One region of the Bradyrhizobium sp. SZCCHNR1017 genome, then DNA from elsewhere that is predicted to be linked to it. Evidence: predicted binding sites of a transcription regulator. Region 1 holds the regulator's gene; each other region holds the start of a gene.
What was found. Region 1 encodes LexA, which represses DNA repair genes until DNA is damaged. Its sites were predicted from a motif close to TGTTCNNNNTGTGTTCNG; they were not measured.

Region 1 (4,933 bases):
CGCACACCGCTGCGCTGGTCGGGCGCCGTGGGGCTCGTGGTGGCCACCGTGTGGGCCGCCGCGACGCCGCTGCCCGACGTGCTGATCGCCGGCGATGGGCGCGCGGTGGCGGTGCGCGGCCGTGACGGGCGTCTGCATGCGATGCGCATCGGCAAGGACGTGTTCGCCACCAAGGAGTGGCTCGCGGCCGACGCCGATGCCCGGCTGCCGGCGGATTCATCGCTCACCGATGGCGTCTCCTGCGACGAGGCGGGCTGCGTGGTCGCAATGGCCGACGGCCGATTCGCCGCCCTGACCCTGCGCGCCGAGGCGCTCGCCGATGATTGCGCCCGTGCCGCGCTCATCGTCACCGCGCGCGCCGCGCCGTCATCCTGCGCGGCGGCCGTCATCGATCGCGAGCGGTTGCGGCAGCAGGGCGCCTTGATGCTGGTGCGGCAGGGCAGGAGCTTCGCCGTCACGCCGGCGCGCGCCGGCGGCACTGACCGCCCATGGTGGCCGGCGCCCGCCGAGGCCGGCGAGTTCGACACGACGCTGACGCCGCGCGCGCCGGCCGTGCGGCCTCAGGACGCGACGCCGCCGGAGACGGAGCAGGGCGAAGAAGACTGAGTGCCGGGCAGCTCGAACGTGCCGAGATGATACTCGGTGTCGCCAGGTCCATGTTGCCAAGTCCATCGAACAGCGAGGGGCTTTCGGCCAGCGTGAACGCAGCGCGCGGATAGCGTTGCCAGATGGCGATGTCGTCAGCCGTGACCGCCAGCCATCCGAACTCAAGCATGTAGCAGTCGGGCTCGGTGATCCGGCCGGCCTTGTTCCAATCGATCTTGTTGACCACGGCGGCAGGCTCCCCCGGCACATCATGCCGGCCGAGGGATGTCGTTCCTATCCGATGCGATGCCGGGGCGTGAGGTTCGCCCGAGAGGACTTTGCGCTTGCAGAACCCAAATCTCCCACGGTCGAAAGCTCGCTCACGACCGAGAGAAATGCCGATGCGGAGACCCCTCAGGTGATGCTGATGCGGCGAATCGGTGTGGCCTGCGAAGGCGGCACGTCCTCGGCGATGTCCGGGCGTCGCTCCGCCGGCTGCTTGCTGACCGGCAATTGCAGCACGGTGACGCGCTGGCCCTCGCAGAGCTGGGTCACCAGCACGTGGCGGCCATCGGCGAATTCGATCGCGTCGTGATGGCGATCGGGAATGTGAGTCTCGATGCTGTTGAACTTTGCGACGCGCTCGCGGATCGTCCGGGTCCAGAGCCAGCGGCTGTCGTAGCGGACGTCCTCGGCGAAGGCCAACTCGGTGCCGGGCAGCATGCAGACTGCGACGGTCGGCTCGCTCTCCAGCGCGAAGCCGCGGGTGGCGGTGCCACGGAAGGTCATCGAGATCAACGTCTCGCCGACCTTGGCGGGACGGGACGCAACCGCATGGAGGCTGTAGTCACACATCGGATCGCTCCTCGTTGAGAGATAGCCGACCCACGCTCCCCCCGGACAGGCGCAGGCCTCTATCAGAGTGGACATCGATGGTGATGTTAGCGCGCGCTTCGCGGCAATTCTGCGCTGATCTGCATCGCGTGTGCCCGCGGCCGATCACAAGCGTTTGAGCATGCCGCGCTGCACATCATGAGGTGCATTCGCGCGTGACGTATTTTGCTGGGCAGCCTCCGATCGGCGGCGAAAGCGCGTGCGCCCGCCGCCCATCGACCGATCCCATTCGCGATCAGTACTTGCGGTACAGCCCGACCAGCTTGCCTTGGATCTTCACCCGGTTCGGCGGCAGGATGCGTACCTCGTAGGCGGTGTTGGCCGGCTCCAGCGCGATCGATGCGCCGCGTCGGCGGAAGCGCTTCAACGTCGCTTCCTCATCGTCGATCAGCGCCACCACGATGTCGCCGGTGTCGGCGGTCTCGTTGCGCTGGATCAGCGCCATGTCGCCGTCGAGGATGCCGGCATCGACCATGGAGTCGCCGCGCACCTCGAGTGCGTAGTGATCGCCGTTGCCGAGCATGTCGGCAGGCACGCTGATGGTGTGGCTGCGCGTCTGTAGCGCCTCGATCGGAGTACCGGCGGCGATGCGGCCCATCACCGGCACTGCGACCGGGCGCTCGCCATCGTCCAGCGCGGGAGTGCTGGTGCGCACCTTGCCGAGATTGCCCTCGATCACCGACGGGGTGAAGCCGCGGCGGTTGTTGGCGGCCTGTGACAGCTCGGGCAGCTTGATCACCTCGATCGCGCGGGCGCGGTTCGGCAGCCGGCGGATGAAGCCGCGCTCCTCGAGCGCCGTGATCAGGCGATGAATGCCGGACTTCGAGCGCAGATCGAGCGCATCCTTCATCTCGTCGAAGGACGGCGGCACGCCGGCTTCCTTGAGCCGCTCGTTGATGAACCGCAGAAGTTCGTACTGTTTGCGCGTCAGCATCTCGACCTGGTCCCCGGTTTGTTGTCGTCCGAGTCCAGGAGCTGCGCCTCGCGCACAAACCGGCTGAGAGCGCCCTGGAGTCGGACCGTCATCGCGTCGCCCGCAACATACTAAAAACAAATCATGAACGGACACTATATGTTCGATGTGTGTTCCGCAATCCTAAAAATATGATGAACAGACCGGGCTTTACCGGGGAAGCGGCTCAGTTCGGCAGGCGCAGGATCTCGCACGGGCTGCCCGCAGGCGCCTTCGGCGCAAACGCCGGCCGGATCACCACCGCCTGCGAGAGCGCGAGATTGCCGAGCAGCGACGAATCCTGCTGGCTCACCGGGGTGGCGACCAGCGTGCCGTCGGCGCGCTCTTCGAGCCGCGCCCGCAGATAGTCCTCGCGCGAATCGTTCGGCCCGAGCTCGCGGCCGAGCAGGGCGGTCTCGCGCGGCATCACGGCCTCGTCGCGGCCGAGCAGCCGCCGAATCAGCGGCACCAGGAACAGGATGGCGCAGACATAGGACGACACCGGATTGCCGGGCAGTCCGATCACCCTCATGCCGCCGAGCCGTCCGTGCATCATCGGCTTGCCCGGCCGCATCGCGATCTTCCAGAACGCCATCTCGACGCCCTCGGCTTCGAGCGCCTGCTTGACCAGGTCGTGATCGCCGACCGAGGCGCCGCCGGTCGTGATCAAGATGTCGGCCTTGGCCTCGCGGGCCCGGCGGATGCCGGCGATCGTCGCCTCCATCGTATCCGCGGCGATGCCCAGATCGATCGGGGTCCCGCCCTCGTTGCGCACCAGCGCCCGCAAGGCGTAGCCGTTGGAATAGACGATCTGGCCCGGGCCGGGCGTCGAGCCCGGCATCACCAGCTCGTCGCCGGTGGCGAGCAGCGCCACCTTCGGCCGGCGCCGCACCGGCAGCGCCGGATGATTCATGCTGGCCGCCAGCGACAGGTCGCGGTCGCTGAGCCGGCGCCCGGACTTCAGCAGCACCATGCCCTGGTGAAAGTCGACGCCCGCCGGCCGGATATGCCGGCCCTTGATCGCGGCCTCGGTGATCACGACGTGGCCGTCTTCGGCGATCGTGTCCTCCTGGATCACCACCGCGTCCGCGCCCTCCGGAACAACGCCACCGGTGAAGATCCGCGCCGCCTCGCCGGGTCCAACCACGCGATCGAACGGCCGCCCTGCCGCAACCTCGCCGATGACCTTCAGCCGCGCCTTGGCCTGGGCGGCGTCCGCCGCGCGCACGGCATAGCCGTCCATTGCCGACATCGCCTCGGGCGGCTGCGTCCGCAGCGCCGCGATGTCCCGCGCCAGGATGCGGTGAAACGCCTCGTCCAGCCCGACCTGCTCCTCGGCCAGCGGCTCGGCGCCGGCGAGCACCGCGGACAACGCATCAGACACCGGCATCAGGGCCATGAGAGTTCCTTCGGACGGAGACGGCAGATCGAATGAATCGCCTTCTAACCGAACGCGCACGGCGCGGCCAAGGGCCTAGGCCGCTCCCTGCGTTCTGACCGTCTGCTGTGGGCCGTTTCCGGGCCGCTGCCTCACGATCGCGCGAGAAAGTCTGCAATCAACCGCATGACCTCCTGCGGACGTTCCAGGCTCGGCAGGTGCGCCGTTCCGGCCAGCTCATGTCCTGACCCGTTCGGCATTGTTGCGGCGAGCAGCCTGCTTCGCTGCTGGATGTGAGGAAAGTCCAAGTCCCCCCAGATGACGAGCGATGGCGCGACGATCTCCGCGAGGCGCGGGAAGGCTGGTGCCATATCGAGAGTCGCGCCGGTTGGCGGCGCGCGGAGTGCGGCGGCGTTCTTCTTCAGGAACGTCTCGCGCGGCTCGCCGGAGATGCGTCCCTCGCGCTGCAAGGGACCGTCGACCCACAGATGCGCCTTGATAGCGCTGACCCGATCCCAATCCTGTGCGGCCTCGGCAGCGGCCAACGACGCCGTTAGCGCCTTGATCTCCGGTGGATAGACCGGCTCCGGCGCGCCGCTGATCGAAGGTGCGATCAGCACCAGCGATGCCATACGTGACGGATGGCGAAGCGCGAAGTCGAGCGCGATGCGGCCTCCTTGCGAGCAGGCAATCAGCGTCGCCGGCCGCCCCGGCGCGAACGCGTCGACGACGGCGAGCAGGTCCTCGACCGGAGAATGAGCTTCCTCATAGGCGACCGTCTCACCAAATCCGCGCCGGTCATAGGCGATCGCCATATGCGTTGCCGCGACGCCCTCGATCTGCGCGCGCCACATGGAGCGGTCGAACACTGCGGCGTGCAGGAAGACGACAGGGTCTCCCTGGCCGGCAACCTCGGCGGCGAGCCGCGCGCGGCCGGAGCAGACGTGATGCAGAGAGTTCATTTTGAATGCTATCCCGCAGCCGCGCGACAGGCGGCGCGCTCGGTCGTGTGCAGGATGTCCGCCACCATGTTCCGCAGCCAGACCGATGCTGCATCACGATCGAGCTGCAGCGGCCAGACCATCGAGACGGCCGGCAGCCGCAGCTTCAACGGCGCGGGACAG
Region 2 (4,933 bases), on a different contig from region 1:
CGCACCGCCTCGCCATCGAGCGTGACCTCGCTCCAGGCGCCGGGGAACGGCGACAGGCCGTGGATGTGCCGCAGCACCGTATGCGCCGGCTTCGTCCAATCGATCCGCGCCTCCGCCTTCTCGATCTTGGCAGCGTAGGTGACGCCCTCCTCGGCCTGCTTCGTCAACGTCAGCCCGCCGCGCTCCAGCGCCGCCATCGCGCGCACCATCAGGTCGGCACCGATCCGCGAGAGGCGATCGTGCAGATCGGACGCCGTCATCGCGTCAGTGATGGGTAGACGCTCGGCCATCGCAACGTCGCCGGTGTCGAGACCGACATCCATCTTCATGACCATCACGCCGCTTTCAGCGTCCCCTGCCATGATGGCACGGTTGATCGGCGCGGCGCCGCGCCAGCGTGGCAGCAACGAGGCGTGGAGGTTGTAGCAGCCGAGTTTCGGTGCATCGAGAATCGCCTGCGGCAGGATCATGCCATAGGCGACGACAACGGCGGCATCGGCCTCATGGGCGCGGAACGCAGCCAGCGCGTCCTCGGTCTTCAGCGTCTTCGGCGTGAGCACGGGAATGCCGAGCCGGCGCGCCTCGGTCTCGATCGGCGTCGGCACCAGCGCCAGGCCGCGGCGGCCGCCGGGTTTGGGCGCGCGCGTATAGACCGCCGCGATCTCGTGGCCGTGGCCGGCGAGTTCGAGCAGGGTCGGCACGGCGAAATCCGGCGTGCCCATGAAGATCAGGCGAAGCGGCATCTGGTGGAAGATCCTGCATTGCCGAATCCTCCGCGTCATGGCCGGGCTTGTCCCGGCCATCCACGTCGAGCTGCCTGTAACGCGCGGCGCGACCTGGATGCCCGGGTCAAGCCCGGGCATGACGGAGGAGAGAGTTGATCGTTACTCGCTGGCGCGCTTGGCGGCCTTGGCGAACTTCTTCATCACGCGGTCGCGCTTGAGCTTCGACAGATAGTCGATGAACAGCACGCCGTTGAGATGGTCGATCTCGTGCTGGATGCAGGTGGCGTAGAGCCCCTCGGCATCCTCCTCGCGAACCAGCCCGTCGAGATCGGTGAAGCGCACGCGCACGCGCGCCGGCCGCTCGACCTCCTCGTAATATTCGGGGATCGACAGGCAGCCTTCCTCGTAGACCGACAGCTCGTCCGACTTGGCAACGATCTCCGGATTGATGAAGACGCGCGGCTCGCGCTTGCCTTCCCCGTTGGCGTCGGGCTTGGCCAGATCCATGGTGATGACGCGCAGCGGCTGCGCGACCTGAATCGCTGCGAGCCCGATGCCCGGCGCGTCGTACATGGTCTGAAACATGTCGTCGACCAGCTGCCGGATCTCCGGCGTGACCTTCTCGACCGGCTTGGACACCAGCCGCAACTGCCGGTCCGGCAGAATGATGATTTCTCTTAGGGACATGGCGCGCGATTTAAGCCGCGGAACCGGCGCGGTCAATGTGATGGCTCGCAGTTAAGACTTCGCTAACCATGAATTTCAATGCCTCGTTAACCATGATTCTTAACCCGGCCTTAACCATAAATGTTCTCTCTTCGTTCGCGAAGCTTGTGCGAATCGGATAGACGGACGTGATGACCGCAGCCAGCCAGTCCCTCAATCCTGTCGTCATCATGATCGGCGACCTTCCGGTCCGCGCCAGCGACGCGCTGATCGGATTTGGCGTGCTGGTGGTGCTGCTGCTCGTGATGATCGTGGCGGCCGTGGTGCGTTCCGGCCGGCGCGGCGCCGAGCTCGCGGCCCAGCAGGCGATGCGCAGCGATGAGATCGAACAACGGTTCAGCGAGATGATCCGCGTCCAGAGCGAGGCCTCCGGCCGGGTCGACGCGATGGCGCAGCTGCTCGCCGGCCGGCAGGTTGATCTTGCCCGCAGCGTCAACGAGCGGCTCGATGCGGTGACTCATCGCGTCGGACAGTCGATGGAGCAGAGTACGCGCCACACCATGGATAGTCTGCGCGTGCTGCACGAGCGGCTCGGCATCATCGACAATGCCCACCGTGATCTCAGCGAGCTGACGACCCAGGTCACGACCCTGCGCGACGTCCTCGCCAACAAGCAGTCGCGCGGCGCGTTCGGCCAGGCACGGATGGAGGCGATCGTGCAGGACGGACTGCCAAAGGGCAGCTACGCGTTCCAGCACACGCTCGCCAGCGGCAAGCGGCCCGACTGCGTGGTGTTCCTGCCCGATGCGCGGCCGCTGTGCATCGACGCCAAGTTTCCGTTGGAAGCCGTGACCGCGCTGCATGATGCGGAGACGGACGAGGAGAAGCGCACCGCCGCACAGCGCCTGCGTACCGACGTGCTGCGTCACGTCAACGACATCGCGGAGAAATATCTGGTGGTCGGCGAGACGCAGGACACCGCGCTGATGTTCGTGCCGTCGGAATCGGTCTATGCCGAGATCCATGATGGCTTCGACGACGTCATCCAGAAAGCATATCGCGCGCGCGTCGTGCTGGTGTCGCCGTCGCTGCTGATGCTCGCGATCCAGGTCATGCAGCAGATCATGAAGGACGCACGCATCCGCGACGCCGCCGACCAGATCCGCAACGAGGTGATCCATCTCGGGGACGATCTCGGCCGCTTGCGCGAGCGCGTGCTCAAGCTGCAGAAGCATTTCGGCGATGTCGGCGAGGACATCCGCCAGATCCTCATCTCGGCCGACAAGATCGAGAAGCGCGCCGCGCGGATCGAGGAGCTCGACTTCAGCAAACAAGACACGCCGGTGGAGTCGCCACGCATCGCGCCAGCTACGAGCACCGCGCCGGATTTGTTTCCGCTGGCGGGACGCGTGCAGGCGGGGGAGTGATTGGGTAGCTCGCCCTTGTCGCAGCTTGAATTTTGCCAAGACTGTCATCGCCCGGCTCGCGGACGATGACAGCTGAGATGGGGAGCGTTTCTTGCGCAAATCTGCTACCACCCATCCATGACCGTACCTGAGGCTTCTTCCGACATCACCGCGACCGGCGCAAAGCCCGAGGCTGCGCCAAAAGCCCCCACCTGGCGCGAGAGCATGGCCGTCTATCTGCAGCCGCGCGTGCTCGTGGTGCTGTTCCTCGGATTTTCGTCGGGGCTGCCGCTGGCGCTGTCCGGCTCGACCTTGCAGATCTGGATGCGCGAGCTCGGCGTCGACCTCGGGACCATCGGGTTGTTCGCGCTCGTCGGCACGCCCTACACGCTGAAATTCCTCTGGGCGCCGCTGGTCGACGCGCTGCACGTGCCGCTGCTGACGCGCGCCTTCGGGCGGCGGCGCGGCTGGCTGGTGTTCGCGCAACTGCTGCTGATCGCCGCCATCCTGCTGCTGGCGTTGACCGACCCGGCGCACGCGCCGTTCATGGTGGCGCTGGCCGCGCTGCTGGTCGCCGCGATGTCGGCGACCCAGGACATCGTGGTCGATGCCTTCCGCGTCGAGAGCCTGCCGGAGAGTGAGCAAGCCGCGGGCATGGCGGCGTATGTCGCCGCCTACCGCATCGGCATGCTGGTCTCGACCGCCGGCGCACTGGTGGTGGTCAGTGCATTCGAGAACTCGGGGCTGACGCGTCCGTCGTCCTGGATGTGGGGCTATGTTGCGATGGCCGGATTGGTGCTGATCGGCACGATCACGGCCCTCGCGGCGACCGAGCCGGCCCAGTCGCAGCAGGCGGAGGCCGCGATGGGTGCGGACACCGCGCTCACCCGCGTGATGCACGCGGCTGCCGGAGCCTTCGTCGAATTCCTCGGCCGACGTGATGCGCTCACGGCGCTCGCCTTCGTCGTGCTGTTCAAGTTCACCGACGCCTTCTCCGGCACGATGACCGCGCCGTTCGTGATCGATCTCGGCTTCAGCAAGGTCGACTACGCCGCGATCGTGAAAGGCGTCGGCCTCGCCGCCACGCTCGCCGGCGGCTTTGCCGGCGGTTTCGTCGCGCGGCGCTACTCGCTCGCCACCAGCCTGTGGATCGGCGGCATCGTGCAGGCGCTGGCCAACCTGTCGTTCTCATGGCTCGCCATCGTCGGCGTCAATCAGTGGGCGCTGGCGCTGGCGATTTCTGCGGAGAACTTCACCAGCGCGATCGGCACCGTGATCTTCGTCGCCTATCTCTCTGCGCTGTGCCAGAACCCGCTGCACACCGCGACCCAATATGCGCTGCTCACCGCGCTCGCCGCGGTTGGACGAACCTATCTGTCATCGGGCGCGGGCTATGTGGCGAAAGCGACCGGCTGGCCTGCATTCTTCGTCATCTGCGTGCTCGTCGCGATCCCGAGCCTCGTGCTGCTCGCTTGGCTGCAACGGCGTGGGCATTTCGATGATTTGGGGCCGGTGAAGCTGTAGCTGCCGCCTCACCGTCAACTGTCGTCACTCGCGAAGGCGGGTGACCCTGTATTCCAGAGACGTCAGCTATCAACCGAGGGGCCGCGGCGTAGTGGATCGCCCGGTCGAGCCGGGCGATGACTGCAGAAGTCAGGACGCGGCGCTCGCAGCGTCCCAAGTGTCACCGCTTTACCAAGCTCCACTTGGTCACCACCGCCTCGCTCATCTGTCCCGCATCCTGGGCGCAGGCGATCTCGTCGACCTTGACCGCGATCTGCTTGCCGAGCAGGCCCTTGAGCTGCGAGGCCTGCGCCGTGTTCGCGGTAACGAGCTGGAACGTCTCCGGTCCGGTCTCGAGATTGCACAGCCCGCTCGGCGGCGGCAGGCGGCGCGGCTCGCTGGTGATCTGATAGGCGGCGGAGGGCTGGCCCGATTTGGCGCCTTTCAGCTTCAGCGCCGTCAGCTCGCCCGACAGCACGTCACCGGCATTGAGCGGACGCCCCGCCTTCTGCGGTGCCTCGCTTTGCTGCGCCAGCACCGACGGCGCCGAGAGTGCCGCCAGAATCGCGCCCAAAGCCAGCCGTTTGCCGAATCCGCGTTTCGTCATCAATTCACTTCCGTCTGTGCTTAGAA
Region 3 (4,933 bases), on a different contig from region 1:
CCTCCTTGTCGCCGGGCTGCTCGCCGACCAGCATCAGCGGCGCATGCGCGGGGCCTTCGCCGAACACGGTTTGCGTGGCGTCCTTCCACAGCGGGCAGGCGCGGCAGGAAGCGGCTTCTTCGCGCAAGGTCTCAAGATCGGCGGCCTCGACATCACGTGAGGTCTCGGCAGCCGGTGCGTGGGCTTTCGGCTTGCGGCTCATCGCGGTCTCCTCGACGCGTTTCTGCGGCTTGTGGGGTTCAGTGCCGGCTTCGGCGATCATCGATGACGGGCGCCGGCTGGCTGCCGCGATCAGCGGCTGGATCAGCTTGGCCTCGGGCAGGTTCTGCCAATATTTCTTCGGCATCTCCTTCTCCATCGCCTTCACTTTCAGCCGTGCCGGATTGAAAATGCTGGCGTAATAACGCAGCCAGACCTCTTCGAGCCGGTCCTCCGACGGCGCTTCAGCCTTGCTCACACCGGGCGTGAAGCTGACGCGGCTGCCGTCCCAATGCGCACAGAGTTTGGGCGTCAGGATCGACCACGGCATGTCGGCGAAGCGGCGGGCGAAGAACGGCGCGGCGCGCTCGACGATGTGGTGCTCCGGCTCGAACCAGGCGACGTAGCGCGCCTCGCGCTCGCGGCCGACCTCGCGGAAGCGGACGAAGGCGTGCATCTTGTGGACGTCGCGGCGCACGGCCCGGGCGAGCGCGTTGGCCTGCGCGACATCAGGATCGGTCGCGATCTCCATGAGATCGTGGTTGGTCCGCAGACGCCACAGCAGCCGGTAGAGCAGGGCGAAGCGGTTGGGATCATTGTGCAGAATCGCGCTCTCGGCGAGCTCCATGAAGCTCGCCGGCACTGAGAACGCGCCCTTTGGCACCTCGGGAAGCTGCGTGTCGGCCTGATCGTCGAACAGGTCGGGCGCCGCGCCCTTGACGCGCCAGCTGACATCGGCCGGCTTGACGTCGTTCATCGCCAGCGCCCGCGCCGCCTGACGCCAGCCGTCGAAATCAGTGTCGCTGTCGAGGGTTACGACGTGCATCTCATCTCTCTCGTCATTGCGAGCGAAGCCGCCGCGTCATTCCGGGATGGTCCGAAGGACCAGACCCGGAATCTCGAGATTCCGGGTTCGCCTCTTCGAGGCGCCCCGGAATGACGGCAGCTATGTCACTGCGCTCGCGATGACGGCTTCCGTTAGAATCCAAATCCCAACTGCTGCGGTTTGGGCCGCAGCCGGGCTCTGAGGCTGGCACCGTCGAGCAGGGACGGCTGTGGCCGGTGGTCGGAGAGAACGATGAACGGCAGGACCTTGTTCCGGATCACGTTGAGCCGGGCGAGATCCGCAAACCGGATCGTGGTGGTGCGGCGGGTGGCGAGGATGCGCTGGACGGTGCGGGTGCCGAAGCCGGGCACGCGCAACAGCTCCTCGCGGCTTGCTTTGTTGATGTCGAGCGGGAAGCGGTCGCGGTGGCGCAAGGCCCAGGCGAGCTTGGGGTCGATGTCGAGCGGCAGCATGCCTTCGTTCTCCTCGACGATCTCGTCGGCATCGAAGCCGTAGAACCGCATCAGCCAGTCGGCCTGGTACAGCCGGTGCTCGCGCACCAGAGGCGGTGCCTGCAGCGGCAGCGCGCGGCTGGCATCGGGGATCGGGCTGAAGGCGGAGTAATAGACGCGCTTGAGCTTGTAGGCGCCGTAGAGATTGGCCGAGGTCGACAGGATGACGCGGTCGTTGGCGTCGTCGGCGCCGACGATCATCTGCGTGCTCTGGCCGGCCGGCGCGAAGCGCGGCGGCTTGGCCCGGCGCACCGTCTTCTTCGCCTCCGCCGTCTCGTCGAGCTTGAGCCGGAGACGGCCCATGGTGCGGCGGATGGCGCGCTGGTCCTTTTCCGGCGCGAGCGTCGTCAGGCTCGCCTCCAGCGGCGTCTCGATGTTGATGCTGAGCCGGTCGGCATAGCGGCCGGCCTCGGCGATCAGCGCCTCGTCAGCCTCCGGGATCGTCTTCAGATGGATGTAGCCGCGGAAGCGATGCTCCTCGCGCAATTTGCGCGCGACGCCCACGACCTGCTCCATCGTGTAGTCGGGGCTGCGGATGATGCCCGACGACAGGAACAGTCCTTCGATGTAGTTGCGGCGATAGAAGTCGATGGTCAGCTTCACCACCTCGTCGACCGTGAAGCGCGCGCGGGCCACGTTGGAGGAGGCGCGGTTGACGCAATACAGGCAGTCGAAGTTGCAGGCATTGGTCAGCAGAATCTTGAGCAGCGAGATGCAGCGTCCGTCCGGCGCATAGGAATGGCAGATGCCCATGCCGGGCGAGGTCGAGCCGAGGCCCTTGCCGTCGCGGGAATCCCGCATCTCGGTACCGCTGGAGGCGCAGGACGCGTCGTACTTGGCGGCATCGGCCAGGATCTCCAGTTTGCGCAACAGCTCCATGGCTTTGAATCCCTTTGATTCCATTCGTTGAATCACACCCGGGTCAATCCCGATTGACTCTCTCGAAGGCGTTAGCTTTATATTAGAACGTATCATGAACAAAGAAGGTCGTCGCGGGTTCACTGCCTGATCACTGAAACAACGGCAGCGCCCGCACGATGGATTGAAGAGGAGCGGCGACGGATGACCGGCGCACGCATGGATACGCTCGCGCGTCTGCGCGGCCGCATTGCCCGTCTCGAGGCGGGAGATGGCGCACATGATTTGCGCCGGGTCGCGCTCGGCCATGACGAGGCCGACGCGACCTTGCAGGGCGGGCTCGCTACCGGCGCGCTGCACGAGGTGTTCGCCGAGACCGGCCGCCAGGCGGCAGCCGCGACCGGCTTCCTGTGCGGGCTTGCCGCGCGTGTCGCCGCGCGCCGGCCCCTGATCTGGATCCGGCAGGATTTCGCCGAGCGCGAGATGGGCGCGCTGTCGATGAGCGGGCTCGCCGAGCTCGGCCTCGATCCGCGCCGCATCGTCATCGTGCGCGCGCCCGATCTCGACCACGCCTTGCGCACCGCCGCCGACGCGCTCGCCTGCGATGCGCTCGGCAGCGTGATGCTGGAGGTGTGGGGGGAGACGCAAAAGCTCGATCTCGTCGCCAGCCGCAAGCTGACCCTGGCGGCGCAGGAATCCGGCGTCACCGCGCTCATGTTGCGCATTGCGGCTGCGCCCGAGCCGTCGACCGCGGAGACGCGCTGGATCGTGCGCACCGCGCCGTCACCGCTCGTTGCCCCGTGGATGGCGTGGGGCGCGCCGCGCCTCGATGTCGAGCTCATTCGCAACCGTCACGGCCAGACCGGACGATGGATCATGGAGTGGACCCCCGATGCATGCCGTTTCAGCGAACCGGCGGCGGATCCTCAGCCTGTGGCTGCCGCGCCTGCCCATCGATCGCATCAAAAGACAGCGGGCGCTCACAGGCGCTCCGCCTGAGAGCAAGCCGCAGGTCGTCGTCATCAAGGACGCCAATGCGCTCTTGATCCATTCGCTGGACGAAGCGGCGGCATGCCACGGTGTGTCGCTCGACCAGCCCTTGGCGAATGCCCGCGCGGTCTGTCCCGACCTCGTCGCGCACGAAGCCGATTTGGCGGCTGATGCAAAGATGCTGGAGAGCATCGCCGACTGGTGCGACCGCTTCACGCCGCTGGTGGCGCTCGATCCGCCGCATGGCCTGTCGCTCGACATCACCGGCTGCGTGCATCTGTTCGGCGGCGAAGCGAAGTTGATGCAGTCGGTGTGCGATGCCTTGAGCGCGCATGGCCTCACTGTATCGGCTGCGATCGCCTCGAATGCGGTGTGCGCGCGCACCCTGAACCGGCAGATCCATGGCCGCATCGTGCCCGATGGCGAGGAGGCGGCCGCGGTGGCGCCGCTGCCGGTGGCCGCCCTCGGCGGCAGCGAGGCTGTTACGCTCGGCCTGCGCCGAGCCGGCCTCAAGACCATCGGTGACGTCGCCGCGCGCGGCCGCAACGAGATCACCGCGCGGTTCGGCGCCGCCTTCACCCGCGTGCTGGCGCAGGCGCTGGGCGAGGCCGATGCGCCGATCAGCCCGCGCAAGGTCCCGCCGGACTACATCGTCGACAAGCGTTTTGCCGAGCCGGTCGCGACCGACACGGTGATTGCGGCCAGCCTCTCCCGTCTGGCCGCGATGCTGGTGGCGGCGATGGCGCAGCAGGGCAAGGGCGCGCGGCGGCTGGAGGCCTGCTTCTTCCGCACCGATGGAATGGTGCGCGTGATCACGGTCGACACCGGCCAGCCGGTCACCGAGGCCGCAATCATCGACCGGCTGTTCCGCGAGCGGCTCGAGGCGCTGAACGATCCGCTCGATCCCGGCTTCGGCTTCGACATGATCCGGCTCGCCGCTGGCCGCAGCGAGATCGTGGTGCAGCAGCAGCGCGATCTCGATGCCCATGTCCACGACAATGACGAGCTGTCGGCACTGATCGACCGCATCGCCGCGCGCATCGGCGGCAAGCGCGTGGTCGTGCATCTGCCGGTCGATACCCATGTTCCGGAGCGCGTGGCGCTGCCGCTGCCGGCGCAGCAAAATCTCGCCGCCGCCACTGCTGCCGCCTGGCCGGAGCGCGCCGAGGGCGAGCCGCCGCTGCGACCTCTGCGGCTGTTCGCGCACCCCGAGGCGATCCAGGTCATCGCCGGCGTGCCGGACGGCCCGCCCGCGCGCTTCGTCTGGCGCCGTGCCGCGCATGCGGTGGTCCGCGCCGAGGGCCCGGAGCGCATCGCGATGGAATGGTGGCGGCCGGACGGGCAGGGCCTCACCCGCGATTATTTCCGCGTCGAGGACGAGCACGGCCTGCGCTTCTGGCTCTATCGCGACGGGTTGTATGATCGTGAGTTCGAGCAGCCGGAGGGCCTGCCGGTGCAGCCCGCCTGGTACATGCATGGCCTGTTCGCATGAGGGCCGGGATCGCACATCTCTCGCGGCGATCTCGCTGCTCACCCTCCCCTGGAGGGG
Region 4 (4,933 bases), on a different contig from region 1:
GCTTGCCGGCAACGATGATGTTGATGCGGTCGTAGGTGCGCAGGCAGTGGTCCGCGATCCACAACAGCGTGTTGGCATCCGGCGGGAAGTAGATGCGGACGATGTCCGCCTTCTTGTTGGCGACGAGGTCGACGAAGCCGGGGTCCTGATGGCTGAAGCCGTTATGGTCCTGCCGCCAGACATGCGAGGTCAGGAGATAGTTCAGCGACGCGATCGGGCGCCGCCACGGCAGCTCGCGTGACACCTTCAGCCATTTGGCGTGCTGGTTGAACATCGAATCGACGATGTGGATGAATGCCTCGTAGCAGGAGAACAGGCCGTGGCGGCCGGTGAGCAGATAGCCCTCCAGCCAGCCCTGGCAGAGATGCTCGCTCAGCACCTCCATGACGCGGCCGTCATGGGCGAGGTGGACATCGTAGGGCTCGATGCCTTCCATCCACACCCGCTCGGTGACCTCGAATACGGCATCGAGCCGGTTCGAGGCGGTCTCGTCCGGGCCCATGATGCGGAAGTTGCGTGTCTCTGCATTCAGCGTGATCACGTCGCGCAGGAACTTGCCGAGCTCGCGCGTGGCTTCAGCCATGGTCTGGCCCGGAGAGGACACCTCGACCGCAAAATGCTGGTAGTCTGGGAGCCTGAGCTCGCGCTTGAGCAGGCCGCCATTGGCATGCGGGTTGGCGCCCATGCGCCGCGTGCCCTTCGGCGCCAGCGCCTGCAACTCCGGCACGAGACGGCCCTGGGCGTCGAACAGCGCCTCCGGCTCGTAGCTCTTCAGCCAGGCTTCGAGCAGCGCGAGATGCTCCGGCTTGCCGCGGGGATTGGCGATCGGCACCTGATGGGCGCGCCAGAAGCCTTCGACCTTGAGGCCGTCGACCTCCTTCGGCCCGGTCCAGCCCTTCGGGCTGCGCAGCACGATCATAGGCCAGCGCGGCCGTTGGATCGTTGCATCCGGCTGACGCGCATTCTGCTGGATCGAGCGGATGCTCGCGAGCGCGACATCGAGCGCGTCCGCCATCTGGCGATGCATCGCCTTCGGCTCCGCGCCTTCGACGAACAGCGGCTCGTAACCGTAGCCCTCGAACAGGCATTTGATCTCGGCATCGCCCATGCGGCCGAGCACGGTGGGATTGGCGATCTTGTAGCCGTTGAGATGCAAAATCGGCAGCACCGCGCCGTCATGGGCCGGGTTCAGGAATTTGTTCGAATGCCAGGATGCGGCGAGCGGCCCGGTCTCGGCTTCGCCGTCGCCGACCACGCAAGCCACGATCAGATCGGGGTTGTCGAACGCCGCACCATAGGCGTGGACCAGCGCGTAGCCGAGCTCGCCGCCTTCATGGATCGAGCCCGGCGTCTCGGGCGCGGCATGGCTCGGAATGCCGCCGGGGAAGGAGAACTGCCGGAACAGCTTGCGCAGGCCATCGGCATCGCGCGTGATGTCCGGATAGATCTCGCTGTAGCTGCCTTCGAGATAGGTGTTGGCGACCATGCCGGGGCCGCCATGGCCGGGACCGCACACGTAGATGACGTCGAGATCCTGCGCCTGGATGGCGCGATTGAGATGGGCGTAGATGAAATTCAGTCCGGGCGTCGTCCCCCAGTGGCCGAGCAGGCGCGGCTTGACGTGCTCCGCTTTCAGCGGCTCGCGCAGCAGCGGGTTGTCCAGCAGATAGATCTGCCCGACCGAGAGATAGTTCGCCGCGCGCCAATAGCGATCGAGCAGGTCGAGATCGTCGGCCGTGTTGGTCTGGTGGGAAGACGTGATGTTCATGGAACCTCGCTTGCCGTCCGCTTCGCGCCTGCGGGAAGTGCATTAGAGTAACGCCGCACCATTCCGTTCCAGTGCGCTGCGAAGGATAGAACGGGAATGTGATGGTTGGCCTTCCGTGGCTCCAGAACCGTTCCGAGACGTTGTTCTCTTTTGTTCTTGTATTGTTCTTTTTGTGTGCTATGTCTTGGCCATGAGCCGAGCATCTTCACATGCCCTCAAGCGCCCGCCGGTCCCGGTGCCCTCCGAGCCGGTGGGCGCGCCTTCATCTGGCCCGGAAAACGACTTCCCCGAACTCGCGGTCGCCATCGAACGGGGCCGGCGCCGCGGCCGGGGTGCACAATCCAATGCGAGCGGCCGCTACGAAGCGGAGGCTCGCGTCGTCTTCGACGATGGCTGGCAGAGTCTCGAGGACTTGCCGCCGTTCAAGACCACGGTCGCGACCGATACCTCGCGCAAGGTCATCACCCGCAACGACTCGCCGGACATCGGTTTCGATCGCTCGATCAACCCGTATCGCGGCTGCGAGCACGGCTGTGTCTACTGCTTCGCGCGGCCAACCCATGCGTTTCTCGGGCTGTCGCCTGGTCTCGATTTCGAATCCAAGCTGTTCGTGAAGCCGGATGCGCCCGCGCTCCTGGAAAAGGAGCTCGCGGCCAGCGGTTACGAGCCGCGGATGATCGCGATCGGAACCAACACCGATCCCTATCAGCCGATCGAGCGCGAGCGGAAGATCATGCGCGGCATCCTCGAGGTGCTGGAAAAGGTTGGCCATCCCGTCGGGATCGTGACCAAGTCGGCGCTGGTGATGCGTGATGCCGACATCCTGGCGCGGATGGCCAAGAGGAACCTGGCGAAGGTCGCGATCTCCGTGACCACGCTGGATCCGAAGCTGGCGCGCACCATGGAGCCGCGGGCCTCGACGCCGTCAAAACGGCTGGAGGCGCTGCAGGCGCTGTCCAGGGCCGGCATTCCGACCACGGTGATGGTGGCGCCGGTCATCCCGGCGCTCAACGACAGCGAGATCGAGCGCATCCTCGATGCCGCCGCCCATGCCGGCGTCAAGGAGGCGGCCTATGTGCTGCTGCGCCTTCCGCTGGAGGTGCGCGACCTGTTCCGCGAATGGCTGCTCGAGCATTATCCCGACCGCTACCGCCACGTCTTCACCCTGATCCGCGACATGCGCGGCGGCCGCGATTACGACTCGCAATGGGGCACGCGAATGAAGGGGACAGGCCCGATGGCCTGGATGATCGGCCGCCGCTTCGAGATCGCCTGCGAAAAGCTCGGCCTGAACAAGCGCCGGACCAAGTTGACGACCGATCATTTCGTCCGGCCGAAGGGCGGCGGGCAGCAGTTGAGCTTGTTTTGAGCGCCAAGGCGAACGTTGAATTGGTGCTCGACGTTCGCTAGGTGCTTGCAGCGCGAGTGTCGAGGCGATAATCATCCGGAGCCTGCCACCGGAGACTATCTGCATCTGGCGGTTGCGGTCGAAAACGCAGGAACTACCCAGTGGCTGGAAAGAGGGGCAAGCCGTCGAGCCGCCTGCCTCTACCAGCTCTGCCGGATCAAGACGTGCAGTCGGCGGCTTTGAATAGCGGGGAATTGAGCAGGGTTCCGGGTTGCGCCGTTGCGCCTCGTTTCGCACCATGCCCGCCATGATTCGCGACCAATCGAAAAAGCCGGGCAGGACGAAAGCGGCCAGCGCGGCTGCGACGAAAGTCGCTGCGGCAAGGGCGGCGACCAAGACTCCCGCCAAGCTCGGCAAGGGCGTCATCGCGGTGGCGCCGCCGAGCTTCCGGCGGGAGCGCGCGCTGCTCAAGCAGGGCATCTGGCCGGTCGCCGGTTGCGACGAGGCGGGACGGGGGCCGCTGGCCGGTCCGGTGGTCGCCGCGGCCGTGATTCTCGATCCCGCGCGCATCCCGAAAGGCCTCGATGACTCCAAGCGGCTGAGCGCGGAGCAGCGCGAGGCGCTGTTCGACAAGATCTGCAAGACGTCGGCGTTCGCAGTGGCTGTCGCCTCGCCGGCGCGAATCGATCGCGACAACATCCTGCGGGCCTCGCTGTGGGCGCTGTCGCGCGCCGTGAGGGCGCTGCCCGAGGCGCCGAAGCACGTCTTCGTCGACGGCCGCGACCGCATCGACGTCGATTGCGGCTGCGAGGCGGTGATCGGCGGCGATGGCCTGGTGATGTCGATTGCCGCCGCCTCGATCGTCGCCAAGGTCACGCGCGACCGGCTGATGTGCGCACTGGCGCAGGATTGCCCCGGCTACGGCTTCGAGCAGCACAAGGGGTATGCCGTGCCGGAGCACCTCGCTGCGCTGGACCGGCTCGGACCGTCGGTGCATCACCGCAGCCTGTTCGCACCCGTCGTGGCCGCCCGGCGCAAGCATCAGCCGTGGACCGACGTCCCGGAGCCGGATTTGTTTGCCGAGGTGACCGTGGCGACATCCACCGAAATCTCGCTCGGGGTCTGATGCAGGTTGCCTCGCGGTCGCCGCGGTCTTAATAGTTTTGGTCAGCCAGCCAGCACGAAGTGTCACTCCTCGCAGCAGGGGCGGTGTTGTGCGCCCCGATCGTGCGGTATCGATTGCGGGCGTCGGACAGCGAGGCTGCTGCGGATGAGCGACGGTCCTGCCGGCCTCCTCGACGTCCTCAGCGATTCAGCCAAGCGATCCAGCCGTTCATGCGTTTCACGTCCCTGGTTGTCGAACTGATCCGCGCAAGGCCGCGGCTGGTCGTCGTCATCGTGGTGCTGTGCCAGGCCCTGATGTGGCTCGGCGTGGCCATGCTGTTCTATCGCAGCCCGCCCGGCCAGCTTGCCACCACCATCGCGTTCGGACGCGAGTACCAGGTCGGCACCGATCTCGGGCCGCCGCTGTCGTTCTGGCTGTCCGACGTCGCCTATCGCCTTGCCGGCAATCATCTGCTCGGCGTCTACGTGCTGGCCGTGCTGTGCTCGGCGCTCAGTCTGTGGGTGATGTATCTCCTGGCGGCGGCGATCGTCGGCGGCCAGCAGGCGGTGCTTGCCGTGCTGCTGACCATGACCATCACCGCGTTCGGTGCGCCCACGCTGGAATTCGGTCCGGAGGTGCTGGCGCGTCCGCTCTGGGCGCTGCTGCTGCTCCATAGCTGGCGGATTCTCGGCGAGGGCCGGCGCAACGCCTG

Region 2: the regulator LexA is predicted to act here: its motif matches at 1,534-1,551, upstream of QW863_RS31325 (DNA recombination protein RmuC).
Region 3: the regulator LexA is predicted to act here: its motif matches at 2,499-2,516, upstream of QW863_RS06100 (putative DNA modification/repair radical SAM protein).
Region 4: the regulator LexA is predicted to act here: its motif matches at 1,920-1,937, upstream of QW863_RS21065 (PA0069 family radical SAM protein).

What each region holds. Positions count from the first base shown of each region.
Region 1 covers NZ_JAUHIR010000001.1:855,967-860,899, reverse strand. The annotation lists gene QW863_RS04020 (ComEC/Rec2 family competence protein) at 1-606, shown strand, start outside; gene QW863_RS04015 (hypothetical protein) at 1,000-1,440, opposite strand; gene lexA (transcriptional repressor LexA) at 1,715-2,413, opposite strand; gene glp (gephyrin-like molybdotransferase Glp) at 2,619-3,830, opposite strand; gene QW863_RS04000 (alpha/beta hydrolase) at 3,962-4,771, opposite strand; gene QW863_RS03995 (LysR family transcriptional regulator) at 4,780-4,933, opposite strand, start outside.
Region 2 covers NZ_JAUHIR010000019.1:41,680-46,612, forward strand. The annotation lists gene fmt (methionyl-tRNA formyltransferase) at 1-743, opposite strand, end outside; gene def (peptide deformylase) at 885-1,412, opposite strand; gene QW863_RS31325 (DNA recombination protein RmuC) at 1,583-2,818, shown strand; gene QW863_RS31330 (AmpG family muropeptide MFS transporter) at 2,936-4,321, shown strand; gene QW863_RS31335 (hypothetical protein) at 4,482-4,907, opposite strand; gene recR (recombination mediator RecR) at 4,928-4,933, opposite strand, start outside.
Region 3 covers NZ_JAUHIR010000002.1:112,506-117,438, forward strand. The annotation lists gene QW863_RS06095 (UdgX family uracil-DNA binding protein) at 1-1,024, opposite strand, end outside; gene QW863_RS06100 (putative DNA modification/repair radical SAM protein) at 1,177-2,415, opposite strand; gene QW863_RS06105 (DNA repair protein) at 2,599-3,393, shown strand; gene QW863_RS06110 (DNA polymerase Y family protein) at 3,287-4,876, shown strand.
Region 4 covers NZ_JAUHIR010000008.1:206,630-211,562, reverse strand. The annotation lists gene QW863_RS21070 (phosphoketolase family protein) at 1-1,768, opposite strand, end outside; gene QW863_RS21065 (PA0069 family radical SAM protein) at 1,959-3,137, shown strand; gene QW863_RS21060 (ribonuclease HII) at 3,415-4,242, shown strand; gene QW863_RS21055 (glycosyltransferase family 39 protein) at 4,452-4,933, shown strand, end outside.